Regions from separate parts of the Alteromonas sp. DYW1 genome, predicted to be linked through region 2. Evidence: predicted binding sites of a transcription regulator. Region 2 holds the regulator's gene; each other region holds the start of a gene.
What was found. Region 2 encodes NrdR, which represses ribonucleotide reductase genes. Its sites were predicted from a motif close to AAACACNANATNTNGTGTTT; they were not measured.
Positions count from the first base shown of each region.

Region 1: nrdA (class 1a ribonucleoside-diphosphate reductase subunit alpha) is a predicted target of NrdR. The motif match lies at 4,563-4,582, and genes of this name have one in related genera.
Region 3: nrdG (anaerobic ribonucleoside-triphosphate reductase activating protein) is a predicted target of NrdR. The motif match lies at 4,347-4,366, and genes of this name have one in related genera.

Region 1 covers NZ_CM186038.1:1,832,574-1,839,835, forward strand. Annotated here, with positions in the region: gene AC121Z_RS08100 (IS110 family RNA-guided transposase) at 1-76, opposite strand, end outside; gene yfaE (class I ribonucleotide reductase maintenance protein YfaE) at 578-832, opposite strand; gene nrdB (class Ia ribonucleoside-diphosphate reductase subunit beta) at 885-2,015, opposite strand; gene nrdA (class 1a ribonucleoside-diphosphate reductase subunit alpha) at 2,081-4,405, opposite strand; gene ubiG (bifunctional 2-polyprenyl-6-hydroxyphenol methylase/3-demethylubiquinol 3-O-methyltransferase UbiG) at 4,778-5,479, opposite strand; gene gyrA (DNA topoisomerase (ATP-hydrolyzing) subunit A) at 5,749-7,262, shown strand, end outside.
Region 2 covers NZ_CM186038.1:1,147,442-1,154,703, forward strand. Annotated here, with positions in the region: gene ettA (energy-dependent translational throttle protein EttA) at 1-616, opposite strand, end outside; gene lpxD (UDP-3-O-(3-hydroxymyristoyl)glucosamine N-acyltransferase) at 1,248-2,276, shown strand; gene glyA (serine hydroxymethyltransferase) at 2,413-3,672, shown strand; gene nrdR (transcriptional regulator NrdR) at 3,677-4,126, shown strand; gene ribD (bifunctional diaminohydroxyphosphoribosylaminopyrimidine deaminase/5-amino-6-(5-phosphoribosylamino)uracil reductase RibD) at 4,145-5,272, shown strand; gene AC121Z_RS05130 (riboflavin synthase) at 5,288-5,950, shown strand; gene ribBA (bifunctional 3,4-dihydroxy-2-butanone-4-phosphate synthase/GTP cyclohydrolase II) at 5,987-7,087, shown strand; gene ribH (6,7-dimethyl-8-ribityllumazine synthase) at 7,158-7,262, shown strand, end outside.
Region 3 covers NZ_CM186038.1:254,987-262,248, forward strand. Annotated here, with positions in the region: gene AC121Z_RS01160 (cupin domain-containing protein) at 1-342, shown strand, start outside; gene AC121Z_RS01165 (hypothetical protein) at 348-767, opposite strand; gene AC121Z_RS01170 (hypothetical protein) at 801-1,370, opposite strand; gene AC121Z_RS01175 (ribonucleotide reductase subunit alpha) at 1,538-1,930, opposite strand; gene nrdD (anaerobic ribonucleoside-triphosphate reductase) at 2,051-3,841, opposite strand; gene nrdG (anaerobic ribonucleoside-triphosphate reductase activating protein) at 3,825-4,304, opposite strand; gene AC121Z_RS01190 (Tn7-like element transposition protein TnsE) at 4,502-6,157, opposite strand; gene AC121Z_RS01195 (TnsD family Tn7-like transposition protein) at 6,172-7,262, opposite strand, start outside.

The DNA of each region.
Region 1 (7,262 bases), 690 kb from region 2:
GACGAACGTGGACGTCCAAAAGGATCTTACCGGTATCAACGCCTACCGTTATTTTTTGCGCGTGCTGTGTTTTCATAATAAGCTTTACTCTGGTTTGCTAAATGCGAGCTCAAGAGGCCCAGTCGACTATTCGAGATTAGTGCTTGGAGTGCTCAGTAGCGTTCACGTTTGTTACCGGTCTCTCAACAGAGGAACCCCCAATCAATCGAACTGCTACTGTGCCTACTTTGGTTGCAGCCAAAGTCTGGGTCTCACTTTACCCTTCTTGTAAAAGGATTGAAGATGAATTTAGGGAAGAATTATCCATACAAACGACTATGGTGAAAACTTCGTTCAACCAAATTTTTGCGAATGAAAAATGAGCGTCAGCAATCAAGGCAAAGTGATCGTTCATACCATCAGTAAATAACGCCTCAAATCCGCAAAATAATCCGATATTAAAAACGCCGAAATGCTAACGTCGGCTCCTTGTCTTCAGCAGACTACCGCCTTCGCGGAAGTGACGGTCAGGTTTCCGCTCAAAGTTGCGATTGAACTGAAAAACTTTGATTGTCTGCTATTAACTGGATTAACCCTTTCAATTAACAATCAAAGTTACCGCTGACGTGGCCCGGGTACAGCAAGGCAATATTTCATCATCGTCAATAAAGGCGAGGGGGTCAGTGGTATAATCCACGCTGCCGCTGGTCATTTTACAACGGCAGGCCCCGCAAAAACCGTCACGGCAATGGAATTGGATGTCGATATTGTGCCGCTCAAGCGTTTCTAACAAGGTCTCTTTGGGGAGTGGCGTTATATCGAGTGTGTCACCGTTATCTGACTTACCATCGATAACGGTGACAATCAGTGTGTCGGCAGCAGGGCTCGTCACATGTATCGCTTACTTACAGTTCAAAATCTTCGAAGTCATTTACGCTGACTTCAGAATCTATTTGGCCGACAAGGTAGGAGCTGATCTCAGATTCTTGTGGAGCAACTTGTACGTTGTCTGAACTCAGATAGTTGTTCATCCATGGCAGTGGGTTGTCCTTCACATCGAAGGGTTGGTCCATTCCAATCGCCGACATACGGTGATTCGCAATGTACTCAACGTATTGGCATAAAATGTCTTTATTCAAACCAATCATTGAGCCGTTCTGGAACAAGTAGTCAGCCCATTGTTTTTCCTGTTCTACTGCTTTAAGGAAAATTTCGCGAGCTTCGTCTTTCAACTCTTCGGCAATTTCTGCCATTTCTGGGTCATCTTTGCCACGCGCCCATAGATTCAATATGTGCTGAGTTGACGTTAGATGCACGTTCTCGTCACGCGCGATTAACCGAATGATCTTAGAGTTACCTTCCATTAACTTCCGTTCAGCGAATGCAAACGTACACGCAAAGGAGACATAAAAACGGATCGCTTCGAGGGCATTCACTGAGTTAATGCACAAGAAGAGTTTCTTTTTAATTTCACGGATAGTTACGTTGTGCGCTTCACCATTAATGGTGTGTAAGCCCTCGCCCAAGGTTTGCCAAAGTTGGGTGTAGAAAATGAGATCATCATAATAGCGACTAATATCACTGGCGCGTTTTTTAATTTCCTCATTCACCACGATGTCATCGAACACATTACTGGGATCGGTAAATAAGTTACGCAGAATATGGGTATAAGAGCGCGAGTGAATCGTTTCGAAAAACGACCACGTCTCAATCCATGTTTCTAATTCAGGAAGAGATACAATCGGCAACAGCGCAATATTTGGGCTTCTGCCTTGTACAGAGTCGAGCAGTGTTTGATATTTTAAATTAGAAATAAAAATATGCTGCTCGGCGTCGCTCAGTTTCTGGAAATCTACCCGATCTTTACTCACATCAACTTCTTCTGGACGCCAAAAGAAGCTGATCTGCTTTTCGATTAACTTTTCAAAGATTTCGTGCTTTTGTTGGTCGTAACGCGCAACATTCACCGGATTCCCCATAAACATGGGTTCTGACATAGTGTCCGTAACAGTTTGATTAAACGTTGTATATTTCATGGAAACCTATTCTTATATCGATTCTTCGTACGTGTTCGCGCTTTGCTGTTGCTTTGGCACTTGCATTAGATCTTGCAAGCACCACCCGCACAATCGTCATCTTCAGCCATGACTACTTCAGTGGCTTGAGGTTGTTTAACGCCCGCTGATGTAATTGCAACACTGCTGCTGTCAGAGGCACCATCTCGGGTGTTGTGGTAGTACAACGTTTTCACGCCTAGTTTATAAGTAGTCAACAAGTCCTTAAGCAATAGCTTCATAGGCACCTTGCCGCCATCATACTTACTCGGGTCGTAATTGGTGTTGGCTGAAATGGTTTGGTCAATGAACTTCTGCATAATGCCGACCAGCTGCAAATAGCCATCATTTGACGGAATATCCCACAGCAATTCATATTGATCTTTCAACCGCTCATATTCAGGCACGACTTGCTTCAATACGCCGTCTTTACTTGATTTGATACTGATGTGACCACGTGGTGGTTCAATACCATTGGTTGCATTAGAGATCTGGGAGGAGGTCTCCGAAGGCATTAGCGCGGATAAGGTACTGTTGCGCAGACCGTGTTTTACGATGTCCTCTCGCAATGCATCCCAGTCATAATGCAAAGGTTCGTCGCAAATAGCATCAAGCTCTTTACGATAGGTATCAACTGGCATTAGGCCTTGTGAGTAGGTGGTTTCGTTAAACTTAGGACAAGCGCCTTTTTCTTTCGCTAGGTTATTCGATGCTTTGAGTAAGTAATATTGCATTGCTTCAAAGGTACGATGGACCAAACCATTAGCACTGTGATCAGAATACTTGACCCCATTCTTCGCTAGGTAGTATGCAAAGTTAATCACACCGATACCCAGCGTACGACGACCTTCAGTGGCGTTACGCGCCGCTGGTACTGGGTAGTCTTGATAGTCGAGCAAACAATCCAGTGCTCGTACAGCCAAATCCGCTAATTCATCAAACTCATCTAGGCTTTGGATCGCACCTAAGTTAAAGGCTGAGAGGGTACATAAGGCAATTTCACCTTCTTCATCATTAACGTGCTGCAACGGTTTAGTCGGCAGAGCAATTTCAAGGCATAAATTACTTTGGCGTACCGGTGCTAATTGCGGATTAAACGGACTATGAGTATTACAATGATCCACATTCTGTAAGTAAATGCGCCCAGTACTTGCTCGCTCTTGCATAAATAAACTGAACAACTCTACAGCTTTAATTTGTTTCTTACGGATACTGGGATCATTTTCATACTGCACGTATAAGCGCTCAAATTCATCCTGATCCGCAAAAAACGCATCGTACAACCCAGGTACATCCGATGGGCTAAACAAGGTAATGTACTGATCCTTGATCATCCGCTGATACATCAGCTTATTAAACTGCACACCGTAATCAAGATGGCGCACACGGTTTTCTTCAACACCACGGTTATTTTTAAGTACTAGTAACGATTCAACCTCTAGATGCCAGAGTGGGTAGAATAGGGTGGCTGCCCCGCCTCGAACACCACCTTGTGAACAGCTTTTAACGGCTGTTTGGAAGTACTTATAGAACGGCAAGCAACCGGTGTGGAAAGCTTCACCACCTCGAATAGGGCTGCCCAGCGCTCGGATCCGGCCAGCATTAATACCAATACCGGCTCGCTGACTCACGTATTTAACAATCGCGCTGGCCGTTGCGTTAATTGAATCTAAGCTATCACCCGTTTCAATTAATACACAGCTACTGAACTGGCGAGTAGGGGTTCGCACACCTGACATGATGGGTGTGGGTAACGAGATTTTAAATTTAGATGTCGCGTCATAGAAACGCTTGATGTAATCCATACGCGTATCTTTGGGATAATCCGCGAACAGACATGCTGCCACTAAGATATACAGGAACTGGGCAGATTCATAGATTTCCCCAGTCACGCGGTTCTGAACGAGGTACTTGCCTTCTAGTTGTTTGACTGCGGCATAGCTGAAATCCATATCACGCCAGTGGTCGATGTAGGCATCGAGTTCTTCAAGCTCGGCAATGCTGTAGTCTTCAAGAATATGTGTGTCGTATTTACCGGCCTTCACCATTTTTTGTACATGGTCAACAAGGGTGGGGGGCTCAAACTGGCCATAGGCTTTTTTACGTAAATGGAAAATGGCGAGACGTGCGGCTAAATATTGGTAATCTGGTGCATCCGTGCTGATCAGATCAGCAGCAGACTTGATCAAGGTTTCGTGAATGACTTCAGTGCTGATCCCTTCGTAAAACTGGATTTGCGCTTTAATTTCAACTTGAGATACCGAGACATTACTCAGCCCTTTTGCAGCCCAAGTAATAACCTTATGGATTTTATCGAGATCGATTGCTTCTTTTTCACCATTACGTTTAGTGACATACAGATTATTATTCATGATGTTTAGCCATTCATTTGAGTTAGCGCACGACACAGAGAGCGATAAAGCTCAGTTTGAGTATCGTTAGTATTTTTATAATTAAATTTGTCGCTGCTTTTTTATACGTTTTTAGCGAGCAACTGAAACACAAGATAGTGCGCTTTCGGTGTTAACGCAACCCAATATATAGGGATTTCGTTAAATAAAACTTGGCATTAATTTTAAGTTAGTGGGGACTAACGTTATGCCGCTTTTCTTGGCGATGTTTACTAAAGATCAATGGGTTTTTTAGCGTTAAAACCAAATTTTTATAACTTGCATTGATCCTAGAGGAAATCGATATATAGGTTAAAATTGCGTACACCATAACTAGATGTAGTGGTTTTGCCATTAAACGCGACAATGTAAAAGATAATTCACATCTAAATTTTTATCGGATAAATAATAGTTCTGCAATATCGGATTAAAGTGCAAACCTATCGCGGCTTTAACTGTTAATTGGGTGTCATCAATCATACTCATCAATTCGCTGGGCTTGATGAACTTGGCATGTTCGTGGGTTCCCTTAGGAACCATGTTAAGCACGTATTCAGCACCTACGATCGCCATTAAGTACGACTTCATGTTGCGATTGAGTGTAGAAAAAAAGACATGGCCGCCGGGTTTAACCAAGCGCGCACACGCCTGAATGACTGAAGCCGGTTCTGGCACGTGTTCGAGCATTTCTAAACAGGTCACAACATCGAAGGATTGCGCGTGTTGCTCAGCAAAGGCTTCTGCTGTGCTCAGCGTATAATTGACCGAAACACCAGACTCCAACCCGTGTAGTTTAGCTACCTCCAAAGCGTCTTGTGACATATCAATGCCACTAACATTTGCGCCTTGCTTCGCCATGGATTCAGATAAAATGCCACCGCCACAGCCAACATCACAGATCGTTTTAGCGAACAGACCGTCACAAGCCGCAACTATCCACTCAACGCGTAATGGGTTAATTTGATGTAAAGGCTTGAATTCGCCTTCTAGATCCCACCAACGAGAAGCGATATCTGAGAATTTTTGAATTTCCTTGGCATCTACATTGGTGCTCATTTTTTGCTCTTTGGTTAGCTTTGATCCGCAATATTATTAACGATTGCAATCAGCCAGGTAAAGGCTTCACTAAAAGTTTTATCAGAAGCGCATCTAAGGCTACAGTTTGAGAATATCTAGTGGTACACTCAACTGCTTGGAGTATGACCCAAAAGCGTGTCATAGCCTGCTGTATTCTTCCAATCCATAGCGCCGGATCGCTTGCCGATCGCTGATGCTAACGTATCGCAGGTATGACCCAATAAAACCTATAAGGGAACAGCCAGTTTATGACTGACAATGCGAAAGAAATCCTTCCGATTAATATCGAAGAAGAACTGAAGAATTCCTATCTAGACTATGCCATGAGCGTAATCGTAGGGCGTGCGTTGCCTGATGTGCGCGACGGGCTTAAGCCGGTGCATCGCCGCGTTTTATTTGCGATGAACGAACTCAAAAATGATTTCAATAAACCGTATAAAAAGTCAGCACGTGTGGTGGGCGACGTTATAGGTAAATATCACCCTCATGGTGACTCAGCGGTGTACGACACAATCGTACGTATGGCGCAGCCGTTTTCTTTGCGCTATATGCTGGTGGACGGACAAGGTAACTTCGGTTCTGTGGACGGTGATTCGGCCGCTGCAATGCGTTACACCGAAGTGCGCATGGCAAAAATTTCGCATGAGCTTTTGGCTGACCTCGATAAAGAGACGGTCAACTTTGTACCAAACTATGACGGCACCGAACAAATCCCAGAAGTTTTACCAACCAAAGTACCTAACCTATTAGTGAACGGTTCTTCTGGTATTGCCGTTGGTATGGCAACGAATATCCCACCGCACAACCTAACTGAAGTCATTAATGGTTGTATTGAGTTGATCAATAATCCTGACATGCCGATTGAAGAGTTAATGACCTTCATTCCAGGGCCAGACTTCCCAACAGCGGCGATGATCAGCGGTCGTAAGGGGATTGAGGATGCCTACCGCACAGGTCGTGGCAAAATCTACCTGCGTGCGAGAGCCGAAATCGAGACTGAAGATAATGGTAAAGAAACCATTATCGTGCATGAGATCCCGTATCAGGTAAATAAAGCGCGCTTAATCGAAAAGATCGCCGAACTCGTTAAAGAAAAGCGTGTAGAGGGTATCTCTGCATTGCGGGACGAATCAGATAAAGACGGAATGCGCATTGTCATTGAAGTTAAACGCAATGAATCTGCCGAAGTCGTGCTTAATCACTTATATGCCAATACTCAGTTGCAAACTGTATTTGGGATCAACATGGTTGCGCTGGATAATGGCCAACCGAAAGTATTTACCCTCAAGGAAATGCTTGAAGCGTTTATTCTGCACCGTCGAGAAGTGGTTACTCGTCGTACGGTATTTGAATTGCGTAAGGCGCGGGACCGAGCTCATATCTTAGAAGGTCTAGCGATAGCCCTCGCCAATATTGATGAAATTATCGAGTTGATCAAAGCTTCACCAAGCCCCTCTGAAGCTAAGCAGGCCTTGATCGCACGTGGTTGGGATTTAGGTGATGTTGCCCAGATGTTGGAGCGCGCAGGGGATGAAGATCCGTCGCGTCCAGAGTGGTTAGCGCCAGAATATGGGATCCGTGACGGCCAGTACTACCTGACCGAGCAACAAGCACAAGCAATCCTTGATTTGCGCTTGCATAAATTAACCGGTCTTGAGCACGATAAAATCCTTGACGAATACCGCGGTCTATTAGAGTTGATTGCTGAACTGTTACACATCTTGGCCAGTTCAGAGCGGTTGATGGAAGTGATCCGCGAAGA
Region 2 (7,262 bases):
GTAAAAATCGCTCTAACCAGGCCACAGACTCTGCATCTAGGTGGTTGGTTGGTTCATCGAGCAATAACATGTCAGGCTTTTCAAGCAATAGGCGACATAACGCCACACGGCGACGTTCACCACCCGATAGTTTACTTACATCTGCATCCCATGGAGGCAGACGTAGAGCATCAGCCGCTCGCTCTAGGGCATTGTCCAGATTATGCCCATCTTTGGCCTGAATGATTGCCTCAAGTTCACCTTGCTCTTTGGCTAAGGCATCAAAATCGGCGCCTTCTTCTGCGTAAGCAGCATAGACTTCCTCAATGCGCTTAAGTGCATGAACTACGTCTGCAACGGCATCTTCAATATTGCCGCGTACATCTTTGCTTTCATCAAGCTTAGGTTCTTGGGGTAGGTAGCCAATTTTGATCCCCGGTTGAGGGCGAGCCTCACCCTCAATATCAGTATCAACCCCAGCCATGATGCGGAGCAAGGTTGATTTACCTGCGCCATTGAGACCCAGAACGCCGATTTTTGCACCGGGAAAAAAGCTGAGCGAAATATTCTTTAGGATATGCCTGCTAGGTGGGACTATTTTGCCCACTCGGTGCATACTGTACACGTACTGTGCCATTTAAATTCTCGTTACGTTAAGTAAAAAGCGTATTGTAAATAAAATTGCATAACTATGGCTACACTTACCGCAGTAAAGTTGCAGAAACGAAAACGGCTAGGAACATAAAAAAAGCGCCATAGTGGCGCTCAATAGGAGGGAGAAATCAGAATCGCTAATAATGTTTGGCGGTATTGTAATGCCTAATTGCAGTCTCTGGGCGCCAATTCCGTGGACGCGGCAGACGACCCAGCAGCAGGAAAAAGCATGCTGCAATCACAGGGGGTATTAATAACCAGTTCGATGGTTCGGCAATACCCAAAAAGTACACAGCGACACCAGTGCCTACGATCAGTAATAGCGAAAACAAAAAAGAAATCACAATATACCTCCAAGTCTCTGCAATACCAGGGCTAAGCAGACCGCATGTTTGTCGGCGAAACGAAATTCACACCATGGAATTTTGTTCGCATGAATCACTGTAATACTTTGGAAATACGTTGCGGATAAATAATCGGATTGCTTTTTGTAATAAAAATGTAAATAAAATCTGCGCGGTGCCTTAATCCAGCATCTGGGAATTGATTTCAATTAGCAACCGCAGGCTAATTGGCCTAAAATGCCCGGCATAAAAGCACGAATAGGAAAAGTTATGCCGCAATTCAGCGTGAGTGAATTGGTACTCCATGTGGGCGGACAATCGGTTGCCGATGATGTTTTAAACAGCAAGGTAATAACGGGCGTCAACACATTGATGTCGGCCAATGATCAACAAGTTTCATTTTTCACCAATAGTAAATACAAAGGTGAGCTCGCCGAGACCAATGCGGGTGTTGTATTAGTATCAGAAGAGCATCAAAACCTCCTCCCTGAACGTGCATTAGTTGTCAGCAATCCACATGCGGCGTTTGCTAAAATCGCGCAGTTATTTGATAACACCCCTCGGGTGGCTAACGGCATTGCCCAATCTGCAACAATAGCGGCCTCTGCAAGGTTAGGAGAAAACGTCAGTATCGGGCCAAATGCGGTGATTGCAGCTGGTGTTTATGTGGGGGATAACGTGCAAATAGGTGCGAATACTGTGATTGGTGAAGGTGCCGAGATCAGTAATGATTCGGTCATCTATCCTAACGTGACGATTTATCATGGCGTGCAACTCGGTCAAGCGGTTACTGTACATAGTCAAACTGTGATTGGATCGGACGGTTTCGGTTATGCGAATGAAAAAGGCGAATGGTTAGCAATCCCGCAGACCGGGACGGTGATTGTAGGTGACCGCAGTCAAATTGGTGCTGGCACGACCATCGACCGCGGCGCGCTCGAAGATACTGTTATCGGGACCAACGTAATTATCGATGATCAGGTGCATATTGGACACAACTGTCGTATCGGTGACCACTCATGTATCTGCGGTAAAACAGGCATGGCAGGCAGCGTGACTATCGGCAAGTACGTGGTAATTGCCGGTAGTGTTGTCATTAATGGGCATTTGAGTATTGCTGACAAGGTTCAGATCACGGGTTTCTCGATGATTACCAGTGACATTACCGAGGCGGGTGTCTATTCTTCGGGGCAACCCGCTATGCCGAATCGCGAATGGCGCAAAAATGCAGTGCGTGCACGCCAACTTGATGATTTGTTCGCGCGCGTCAAACAGCTCGAGAAACAACTGCAAAAATAAATCTACACTAGACCACAACTATCTAACAAAATCGGTATACTTAGCGAACAAAATGACTAGAATATGCGCTCGTAATTTTTCCGCAGCGCATGTTCAATAACATCGCGTAACCGTACCTCGCTGTTAAGGAGCCTTTATGCTTTCACGCAACATGACAATTGCTGATTTTGATCCGGAACTCGCCAAAGCCATTGAAAATGAAAATACACGCCAAGAACACCATATTGAGTTGATTGCATCTGAAAACTATTGCAGTCCGCGTGTACTTGAAGCGCAAGGTTCTCAGTTAACCAATAAATACGCCGAAGGCTATCCTGGGAAGCGCTACTATGGTGGCTGTGAGTATGTTGATATCGCAGAAGAATTGGCCATAGAACGCGCAAAACAGCTCTTTGGTGCTGAGTACGCCAACGTACAACCGCATTCTGGCTCTCAAGCAAATACTGCCGTTTTTATGGCTCTGCTGGATGCTAACGATACGGTTCTGGGGATGAGCTTAGCCGATGGTGGTCACCTTACGCATGGTTCACATGTTAATTTTTCCGGTAAAACTTATCATGCAGTGCAGTATGGCTTGAATGAGGAAACCGGCGAAATCGATTATGCACAGGTTGAGGCGTTGGCAGAAGAGCATAAACCTAAAATGATCATCGGCGGCTTCTCTGCCTATTCAGGGATTGTCGATTGGCAACGGTTCCGTGCAATTGCTGACAAGGTAGGGGCCTATTTGCTTGTTGATATGGCACACGTTGCCGGTTTGGTTGCGGCTGGTCTCTATCCGAATCCACTACCGCATGCGCACGTGGTAACGACAACGACACACAAAACCTTAGCAGGACCGCGCGGTGGTTTGATCTTGTCATCGTGTGGCGATGAAACCTTATATAAGAAATTAAACAGTTCAGTATTCCCCGGCAATCAAGGTGGTCCACTGTGCCATGTCATTGCAGCAAAAGCTGTAGCGTTTAAAGAAGCCCTTGAGCCAGAATTCAAAGTTTATCAACAGCAAGTGTTGGCGAATGCCAAGGCAATGGTTGCTGTGATGCAACAGCGCGGCTATAAGATTGTGTCAAATGGCACGGATAACCATCTTTTCTTGCTAGACCTTATTGACAAAGATATCACCGGGAAAGATGCCGATGCTGCGTTGGGTAATGCAAATATTACGGTAAATAAAAATTCGGTTCCTAAGGACCCTCGCTCTCCTTTTGTCACCAGTGGTTTACGCATAGGTACGCCAGCAATCACTCGGCGAGGCTTTAAAGAAGCTGAAGCAGAGCAGGTGGCAACTTGGATTTGTGATGTGCTCGATAATATGGGTGATGAAACTGTAATTGCACGTGTACGCGACGAAGTTGTTGCGCTGTGCACTCGCTTCCCAGTGTACGCGAACTAAGCGAATGCATTGCCCTTTCTGTACGGCACAAGATACTAAAGTGATCGACTCTCGGCTGGTCGCCGAGGGTCATCAAATTAGACGGCGCCGTGAGTGTGTGGATTGCCATGAACGTTTCACTACCTTTGAATTAGCGGAATTGGTTTTACCCCGCGTAATCAAAAGGGACGGTAGCCGCGATCCATTCAATGAAGAAAAGTTACGCGCCGGAATGTTGCGCGCACTTGAGAAACGCCCCGTCAGTACTGAACAAATTGAACAGTGCATTGTAAAAATAAAATCGGCTTTACGCGCGACTGGTGAACGAGAGGTCAGTAGTGAAATGGTCGGCAACTTAATTATGGACGCACTGAAAGAGTTGGATAAAGTCGCATATGTGCGCTTTGCCTCGGTGTATCGTTCATTTGAAGATATTCGTGAGTTTGGTGAAGAGATTGCCAAGCTTGGCGATTAGTTGAATCAAGGCACCTCTATGCATAGTCGCGTTGTCGATACTAGCTTTATGTTACGGGCTATCGAGCTCGCGCGCCGAGGTCAATATACAACGACACCCAATCCATGTGTGGGTTGCGTCATTGTAAATGCACAGGGAACCATAGTCGGAGAGGGCTTTCATCAGCAAGCCGGAACTCCGCATGCCGAAGTACACGCCCTGAGGGCCGCCGGAGCGCATGCGCTAGGTGCAACTGCTTACGTCACCCTCGAACCTTGTAGTCACCATGGCCGCACTGGCCCTTGCGCGGATGCATTGATTCAAGCCGGTATCAGCCGTGTAGTAGTCGCTGTGCAAGATCCAAACCCATTAGTCGCAGGGCAAGGAATTGCGAAATTGCAAGCGGCAGGCATAAATGTATCGCTGGGGATTGCACAGGCAGAGGCAAGCGAAATAAACCGCGGGTTTATCAAGCGCATGTTAACGGGGCGACCCTTTGTAACGCTTAAACTCGCCGCGAGTTTGGATGGCAGAACCGCACTGCATAACGGACAAAGTCAATGGATTACAGGCTCTGAGGCGCGCCGCGATGTACATATCGAGCGGGCTAAACATTGCGCCATTCTAACTGGCGCCGACACCGTGTTATTGGATAACCCACAATTAACAGTGCGCTTGTCTGCAGATGAGTTTTATCCTCAAGAATTGCAGCAACAAGCCGTGCGACAACCTGCACGAGTCATTATTGATAGCAAAAATCGCCTGCATAGTGAGTTGCAAATCATGGCGCAAGAAGGGCAGACGATTGTGGTCAATGAGGCAGAAAATAATGCATTAGCGCACTTGCCTGCGGCACAAGTGCTACAATGGCAGATAGCCAAAACACAGGGTTTTATTGATTTGCCCGCGCTGCTTATACGGATGGGGCAAGCCGCTTTTAATTCCGTCTGGTTGGAATGTGGCCATCGACTGGGTGGCGCTATGCTGAATGCGGGTTTAGTCGATGAAATTATTGTTTATCAAGCCCCCAAGTTGATGGGAGATACGGCAAAGCCACTGATCATGTTGCCGACTTATGAGTCGATGCAACAGGTCCCTGCATTCAGTCTTACAACGGTTGAAAGGCTTGGGAATGACCTTAAATTGGTGCTTAGACCACAAACGTAACTGACTGGAGTCGAGATGTTCACAGGAATTATAAGTGCCGTGGGTACGCTAACCGCACTGCAACACAAGGGCGATGATATGCGTATCACGGTCAATGTTGGCAAACTCGATATGGCAGATGTGGCGCTGGGCGATAGTATCGCTACCAATGGTGTTTGTTTAACGGTTGTTGCTTTTGACCAGCATTCGTTCAGTGCCGATGTGTCTGCAGAGACCCTCAAATACACCGGTTTTGGCCAATATGCGGTAGGTACCCGAGTCAACTTAGAAAAGGCCTTGGCAGTCAGTGACCGCTTGGGTGGGCATATCGTTTCTGGACATGTTGATGGGATTGGTACCATTAGCAAAATCAATCACCATAGCAAGTACATAGAGTTTTGGGTGACTGCACCAGCATCGCTTGCCAAGTATATTGCGCACAAAGGCTCGATAACGGTGGATGGTATCAGTCTGACCGTTAATGAGGTCAACGGTACCGATTTTATGCTCTGGATCATTCCGCATACGTTGCAAGAAACTGTTATGGCGGATTATCAGGTTGGTTCTCGCATAAACCTAGAAGTTGACTTGGTCGCCCGCTATTTAGAGCGGCTACTAATGGGCGCTGACGCAGCGAAGGCTTCAACAAGTAAGCTCGACATGGCGTTTTTGGCCGAACACGGATTTTTAAAACAATAAAAATAATCGCTTAATCTTTACCTTACAGAGAGCACGATGGCACTGAACACACCACAAGAAATTATTGAAGATATTCGTAATGGTCGTATGGTCATTTTGATGGACGATGAAGATCGCGAGAATGAAGGCGATTTGATCATGGCAGCCCAGCATGTTACGCCAGAAGCAATTAACTTTATGGTGAAGCATGCGCGCGGACTGGTGTGTTTACCCATGACCGCTGAGCGCTGCCAGCGCCTAAACCTGCCGCTAATGGTCAACAATAATGGCGCCCAGTTTTCGACTAACTTTACTGTTTCAATTGAGGCCGCAGAGGGCGTAACCACCGGTATTTCAGCGGCCGACAGGGCAAAAACCATACTGGCAGCAACGGCACCTGATGCAAAAGCATCAGACATCGTTCAGCCGGGGCACATTTTTCCATTAATCGCTAAGCAAGGTGGAGTCTTAAATCGAGCTGGACATACCGAGGCGGGGGTAGATTTAGCGCGCTTGGCAGGCTGTGAGCCAGCAGCAGTGATTGTCGAAATTTTGAATGACGACGGCACTATGGCAAGGCGCCCAGAATTAGAAGCGTTTGCGCAGAAGCATAACCTGAAAATGGGCACCATTGCAGACCTTATCGAATACCGCAACATCAATGAGACGACGATTGAGCGAGTAGCCCAGTGCCACTTACCTACGCAATACGGTGAATTTGAACTTTTTACCTTCCGCGACATTATTGATAATCAACTGCATTTCGCCTTGAAGAAGGGCGATATTGTGGCTGATAAACCAACATTAGTGCGTGTGCATTTGCATAATACTTTTTCTGACCTGCTGGGATCCACGCGTTCGCTCAGTCGCTCTATGACTTTACCACAAGCGATGCAACGGATCGCGAATGACGGTGGGGTACTCGTGTTGTTGGGTAAAGAAGAAGATATCGCGCAACAAGTGCATCAATTTGAAATGGAAGATCGCGGTGAAACACCACCCGCAGCGGATTGGAAAGGATCCTCGCGAACTGTTGGGGTAGGTAGCCAAATTTTAGCCTCATTGGGGGTTAAGCAGATGCGATTGTTAAGCAAGCCAGTCAAATACCACGCTCTATCGGGTTACGGACTGGAAGTAGTCGAATATATACACGAATAATTAGTTTTCTTTAGCTAGACTGGCGAAAAGCTGTGCTATAATGCGCGCCGAAATTTTTAGGGGTTGTGAAATGAATGTAATTGAAGGTAATGTCAGAGCAACGGGTAAGCGGTTTGCTATTGTGGTTTCGCGGTTTAATAGCTTCGTTGTAGAGAGTTTGTTAGAAGGGGCGCTC
Region 3 (7,262 bases), 890 kb from region 2:
TTCTTGTTTATGACAGCTCCACAGACGCATCCGTCAAATTGGCGTGGCCCATTGGAATCACACCCGACACCAGAAGAGGCGTATTTAATCTCTGGCGACCTCACTGGTCAAGCGGGCACAATGGTACAAGGCGCCTATTTTTGGCGCCCTCCAGAAATCCCCCATGGCCCATTTGGCTCTATCGGGGGAAGCATGAGCCTGATTCGTTTTGTTGGCGGAAAACATGTAAACATTTGGAGTGAAGATGAGCACGTATTTTCATACCGACAAGCATACAACCCAACGTTACCAGAAATACTGAAACCCTACGCGGGAGCAATCATTCGAAAGTCGAGTTACTAATGCACTCAAGAATAGGCCATAGCTTGCGCTACAGAACGCCGAGACGTCCAATGAACAGGCGATGCTTTACCTATCCTTAATATCAGCTGTGGATATTTCAGAGACTGCAAAACCGCCGGTAATTGCTTTCGAAGATCGGGCTCCTGAATAGCTTGATTCATGTATGAAACCGACAGACGATGATGTGCAAGCCCAAGTAAGAAAAACGTTAATAGTCGACCAGTATTCAGCCAGTCTGTTTTATCATCATTAGCGGTGGCAATCACAGCAAATGTCGGGCTCCCATGGCGGCACTTGTCGACATTATACTTGCCAATGCTGCTGCCCCAATTGAACCAATTCAACATCGGCTTAGATAATAGGTTTGGAAGTGTGGTTTGGTAAAAACCATGCCCCGTTAGGCCATCTGGTTTTAAGCTCAACATAGACCGCTGCCACGAAGTAAATTCGAATCGAAACTAGGGCTGTGCAAACTGGCGTTTGACCGCTCTTTCAATCATGTCTGAAAACTTTGCAATCGCGGCAATATCTGTTGAATGCGACAGTTGAACTGCAAGCGAATTGGCGTAGCCCTCTACACTATCGAATACTTGATTGGGTGGTTCAGTATTATCAAAATACCTTCGGTTAGTTTGCCTGTATTTGATAGCATGAAACCACGCAATGTCATCATCAGACGGGTCGAAGTGTCCTGCTATATTGATATGCGCCAACAAGTCTCTTTCAGTCGTGTTTTCATACTTTATTTTGACCGCAGAGCCAAAATAATGAGCGGCAACTTCGATCATGCCTATGGCTGCACCACAGCTGATTATTGCTTCACGAGAGTGAGGATCAACAAACCTGGACACTCGTTGTTTGTCGAGAATGATATCCAATCCGTATTTGGATAGCCTAAAGCGCCAAGGTTGGGCATTATAATGAGACGGTGCCAGGATCGCATAATTCAATAAAAACGTGAGTTGATGCAGTTCGTCACCATTAAAAGGAAACAAGCCGTCTTTAATTTCTCGAACGTTATCGACCATGACATTTAACCGTCAGATTAGTTTAAAGTATAGCCTGTTGTAGAAGAAACTTGCCATTTTCAGACCGCAGCAAACCAAGAGATAGCTTTGGAACTTAAACTGGCGCTGTTGTTACATGGTTAAGCATGTGCTTCTGACTCAAAAAGAAACCCAAATCCATAACTTTACTAATTAGCAGTGATTTCTATCGGATTTTCGTCTCTATCAAACACGACATAGCGAAAAATATTGTTACCGGTCATCACATCGTTAGTCATTTTGTTTAGATAGGGTTCCGCAGCATCTGTAGTAGGAGGCTTATTTGAATCGCCCCCAAGACTGGCTATAAATACAAAATCCCAGTCTTTGTTAATGCTATCTGCCTCCCTCACTAAAGCGGCAAATTCAGACAGCTCATCAGGCAGTTTATCCACTACCATTTTGGGTTCAATGGAACCTTTTTTATCTTCTCGCTTTCTGCTTTTGTTGGTCTCGTCTGTTTTTGCGAACAAAAACAACAAGCGCTGCTTTTCGCTTTGCTCTTGCGCTTTTAATAAAAGGTCGGAAAACATACCAGACATAACAATGGGCCCCTTGAAAGTTTCTGACTAAAGCGTACACATCGATCGAACTTTATGCCATTGCGCACAAGGGGTAATGAACTACCCCTTAATAGGTAAAAACACGATATATGCGTCAGTCTATGTGTGAAGCCGCGTGCGAGTATGGTAATGACGAAGGGCATGCTCATTCCTCCGCCCTTTAGAAAAAGCAGACACGCGTTTTAAATAACCAATCACCCGAGTTCCGTGGTCTATGTCTTCTGAGCCGCATGATGGGCACACGTGTAAAGTGCGCTTGTCGATAGTTTCGCAAACATTGCAGATCGTAATCTTTACGTTCACACAAAAATAGTTACATCCTGCTTTCGCAGCAATATTAAGAAGATTTAAGGCGTTATTATAGGTTAACGTTTCCTCAAGATTGAGGTGAAGTGCTGAACCACCATCAAGGTATTGGTTTAACTCTCTTCCATGCAGGATAAACTTGTCAATATGTGTGGTATTTGTGTTTTCAACAAGATAGTGATAACTGTTGTAACAGTCTCTGTTAACCACATAGCCATCTTGTCTATCCCATTTGGCATTTTTGACTCCCAAATTTTCCGCAGGCACAAATTCAGTGTTGAACTGACAATTATAGTGCTTAGATGCAGCGCGATTTTGTTCGTAAATGACTTGCAGTTGAGTCCTGACAAAGTCTTTGTATCTTTGATTATTGCCAACTTCGATACCTACAAACTCTGCGGCTTCTGCCAGTCCGTTGACTCCCAGCGTTAAAAATTGCTTATCCAAACTAATGAAGCCCGCGTCATAAACAGGAAGTGCTCCCGCTGCTTTATACTCCTCGATGAGTCTACGATAAGCGACTTGATACTTGTGTATCTTCTGAACTTCAGTGCTTAAATCTCTGCCATCCTGAATTAATCGGTTCATATTAATCGTGATCACGTTAATAGAACCTGTCGATACACCCCCAGCACCCAAGCTGTAAGAAAACGTATTGTCTGTTATCTCATTGCGTAATCGGCAACAAGAGGCCAATGAATCGGCACTTTCGGATTGGTAAACAAAAAATGAGTTACCTTCACTCATCGCTTTAGCACAGGTCGCTGCAAAATTGATGTCTTTGACTTTCCCATCTTTTGTCAACATCGCTGCAGTGACCACTGGAAATGTGAGCACGGCCCGTTTACGTTCATCGTTAAACCACTCGAGAAAGAATGCTTGCAGTGATTCAATGTTCTCCCATTTGGGTTTACTCATGTCAGGAAACACAAACTCGCCAAACATTGAATCAAAGTAGTACTCGTCATAGAGCGATATGTTCCAAAATACACTTTGATAACCCCGCGCAGCCGCAGGTTGGTTTAGGGCATAAACGACATGCTGTAGATGGTTAGCTACCTCTTTTGCATGCGTATTCAGATAATTTTCTCCATAATCTCGACGCGCAAAATGGTCGAAGTAAATCAAGAATTCAACCGTGGCAATAGCACCCGCAAATTGCGCACTAATTGCAAATACCAAGTTTACGAAGCTGCCGCAGAAAGATTCTATATGTTGTGGTGCTTTAGATTCACCGCCAAGTTCAGTCAACCCATTTAAGAGAAATGGGTACATGGTAATTGAAGTGCAGTAAGGCTTTAGACTGGTTTCATCATGCACATAGATTTCATGTGCTTCTATCTGTCGCTGATACTCTAGTGCAAGTTCATGACCAAATAGCTCCTTAATCTTATTGCTCACCAATGCGCGGTTTACCTGAATAAAGTAGTCTTTCATCAGCTCGGCTTCAAGTGTGGCAATGTTTTTGTTTGTCACATTTGCGTTGGCGTCTAACTTCGCGCCATCAGCAGCGGTTTCAGCATTTAAGTAACTATCGATAAACTGCAGTTTTTGTTTTATATGTTTATCATCGAGTGTTAGCACACTTATTCTCCCAAAATTTATGGTTTAGTAATTCGCCTGTATTGACGTTTATTAGTTTTTGATTGGTCGACGGGGAGTCGAGTCCGCCAAGTGAAAAAATCCACTTGCCGGTTTTCAGGAATGACAGTTGTTTTTGGATTTTTGAGGATACTCTGGGTAGTCCAGTATAAAGACAGGTCTTGAGTTGTGATTGTCTGGCAATACGGAGCTTTTCAATAAGCGCGTCTGCATGCCATTCACCGCCAAAAAAGAGCACGCACGTTATAAATCCCTCGTATTTCTTTAGATATGCAGCAAACCGTTCATTGGTCAGTGATTCGCCAAGAGTGCAGTCCCAAATATCGTTGCTGTGGCAGCCCTCACACCGCAACTTACAGCCTGTTATCGTGAATCCAAGTGATACCTCATCAGGTACTTCTTGAAACAGTACTTGAGGTTCCAGTGAGTTAAAAAGGGGTTGCATTGAATAGCCCGCTAACTATATATAGTGCTATTTAACCACTAAATGCACTATATGTAGTATTGATCCAGATCAAAGCATACAGCGGATCATCATTTTTCCATCTTCTCACAAAACGCTTGGTTGCAAAAAATGTCTGGTAATTGAGCGCTTAACGCACTTCTATCCATTCGCACGAAAGCTACGTAGATATATCTTTACTACATCCCGATCACTTTTTCTGCTGCTCTAGCTACCCATGAGTCAAGAGCATCTCGCTCGTTTGTGATCTTGTTATCAGGGTGCCCCAAGTACTCCTTAACTGAAGTGTTCTGCGAAATAAACTGACGTTTCCAGCTCATTGCATTCAATCCTTCGTCCTTATATGCAGTCATTAACTCATCGAGAATTCTTTGAAATGTGATGGAGGTATCACCTGCGCGGAAAAATAATGTGGATAAGCTTTCAGTATCCAATGTCCCGTCCTTCTTCGGCTTACACGTTAATTCAATTTCTAATATTTGAATCGTCGTCGATTTGTCTCGCTTAACTACAGCATGGCAATATCGACGAGGCCTACCTCCAACCAAATGCTGGCTGCGACATCTTTTCCTCGGGACGTCTCCTATACTGCTCTGAATTTGCCACCCGTGCTCTTCCTGCAGTTTTTGCAGCATAGATTGAAAGAACACAATTTTTTCAGGTGCATCGATTAAGTCTGGAGGATCAAGATTGTCAACATCCGCCTTTGGTCCCTTTCCATTGTCACTCCCTTTCTTCAAGTTGGCTAATTCTTCAGGGGGTTGCTCCTGTAAATCATCCAAATCTGGTTCAGTTTGTGGTGGTAGCACTTTTACCTGCCTTGTGCTTCTTCTCGTGTCGAGTTCTACATCAAAGTGCAAGCCGCTTCTGCCTAACTTCAGCAAGTGTCTTTTTCTATTTGAGTTCGGTTTTGTGTCTGGATCCAGCTCTCTAGTATTTACGGGTGGTCTATTTGGTGGTTTAGGTTTCTCGTCACTATTTTCAGGGTCTTTGTTAAGTAAAAGGTGGTCATCTGGGTGTGAGAAAAAAACGACATCAAGGTCAGGTGCCTTAAGACCAGAAACAGACCTGATTTCACGAATAAACACCTGGTTTTCTTCAGGCTCTCTGCCCGTATAGCCCGCAAGTGAAATTTCGCAATGGCTCAAGTTTGGTGGTGTAAAATCAAATGTCCAACGATCTGCGCCGTTTTCAATAATTGAATTCTGATTAATTGATTGGAAAATCGAGCCGAAGCTATCTTGCGCGTCAGAGTCAAAGAGCAACCAAGTGAAGAATTTTCTGTACTGTAGGCTATTCATATACCTAACAGGGATATTCGTAGACAACTCAACGTTACCAACCCAATCTTCAGACCAGGACTTACCAAGTTGCCAGGTATTCCCCTGATAAACAGCAGCGCGCACCACTTCTGAAGAATGAAAGAAAAGCATGCGTGCGACTTCTGCTATTGGTAACCAATATACTTTTTCGTCAGTTTCGATTCTGTACAGAACGCAATTGTCGAATTGTTCTGAAAAATCATCGACACGTTTTAAGGTGCGAGGTAGTTGTCGAAAATCTACTTTTTTCCAGCTGTCCTGCTGAGGCAACATAACCGTTTCTGTCCATCCCTGAACCTTGTTTTCTGTTGATGTTCTTGGAAAGACAGTTCCGGGCACTAAGGCTGGTAATAGATCGATAGGCAAACCCTTCCTAAAATAACCGAGATCATCCCGGTAAAAATAACAAATGACTTTCCACTCTTGCCCTGGATTCTGATACCAATCTCCCAACAATATTAGCTTTGATTCTTTAGGTATTCCGCGAATTCCAATCTCATCAATATTAGACATAAATCGGGCTATCCTTAACTTTGTTCTAAACGTCGTATTTCGGCTTCAATCTTGGGGGTTACTAATTCTATTCGAATTGCAGCTGTTCTGAGTAAACGCCAACGTTTCACCTCAAGATCGTTCGATTTCATTTGTTCGTAAGCAATCCTCAATCTGTGGAGGTGAAAGTCTTCTACCGATTCTTCATGGTCAGTGAGCCATTGGCTCGTCGCTGGTAGATCAGGCAAATGTTTCTCAACTGAATTTGACCGGGGCAGTTCCTTAATGATTCGAGTTCTTGTAAAACGTGGTCTATTACGCACGTTAGCCATGACCTCATATACTGATTCAAGATGCGCAACGTTTTTTGAATCCCAATCACGGTAGTTAACGGCGTAGTGGCTTTGCGAATTTACTTTTCGTTTTGGCCGATTAGACATCAGCCAGCTCTTGTCGTTGCGATACAACCAAGCATAGATAGCACCACTACGCTCGGTACTTCTAAGCTCTTTAACGCCTGCGTTCGGGTGCTGCTTTAGCATACCTTCCCAACTCGCTCTGTATTCTGCAAAGTCGTCCCGTACTGTGACTTTTTTTCTAGAATGGTTGGGCACCAAAATTCTGTCAGGTAGACTGCGCACTTTTTCCAATAACTTAGTGACAGACAATTCGGGGACCAGTGCAGTGACAACAAGTAAATGGCGCAAAGGGTGAAATGACTTACGATGTTTTCGAAATAAGTTAGTCAGCCAGTAGTTGTTTTCTGAATAGTTAAATTGATTTTCAAATGTTGTTCCAGCCCATGTCCTCTGGAGTAGTCTATGTATTTCCTGATGGCGGATCCGGCTCTTGTTCACTAGACCAAGTTCAGCTGCTAAATTTCTGTAAAACAATGTCCAGCGATTAAAGCCAAGGCCTTTAGATTGAGAAGCCTTAAGTAATTGCTCGTACCGGGCATGCAGTGCCCTTTCGATATCTTTCAACTCTACATGTCTGATATCCGCATTCAATTTACTCTCGTTCGCCACATTAAAAAGATGTTTCTCTTTCGGATGGAAGGATATCGTTGAGTATTCCAGAAAGCATGAATGCCTCCCGCAAAACACCAAGGCTGGCAACTGCTGGA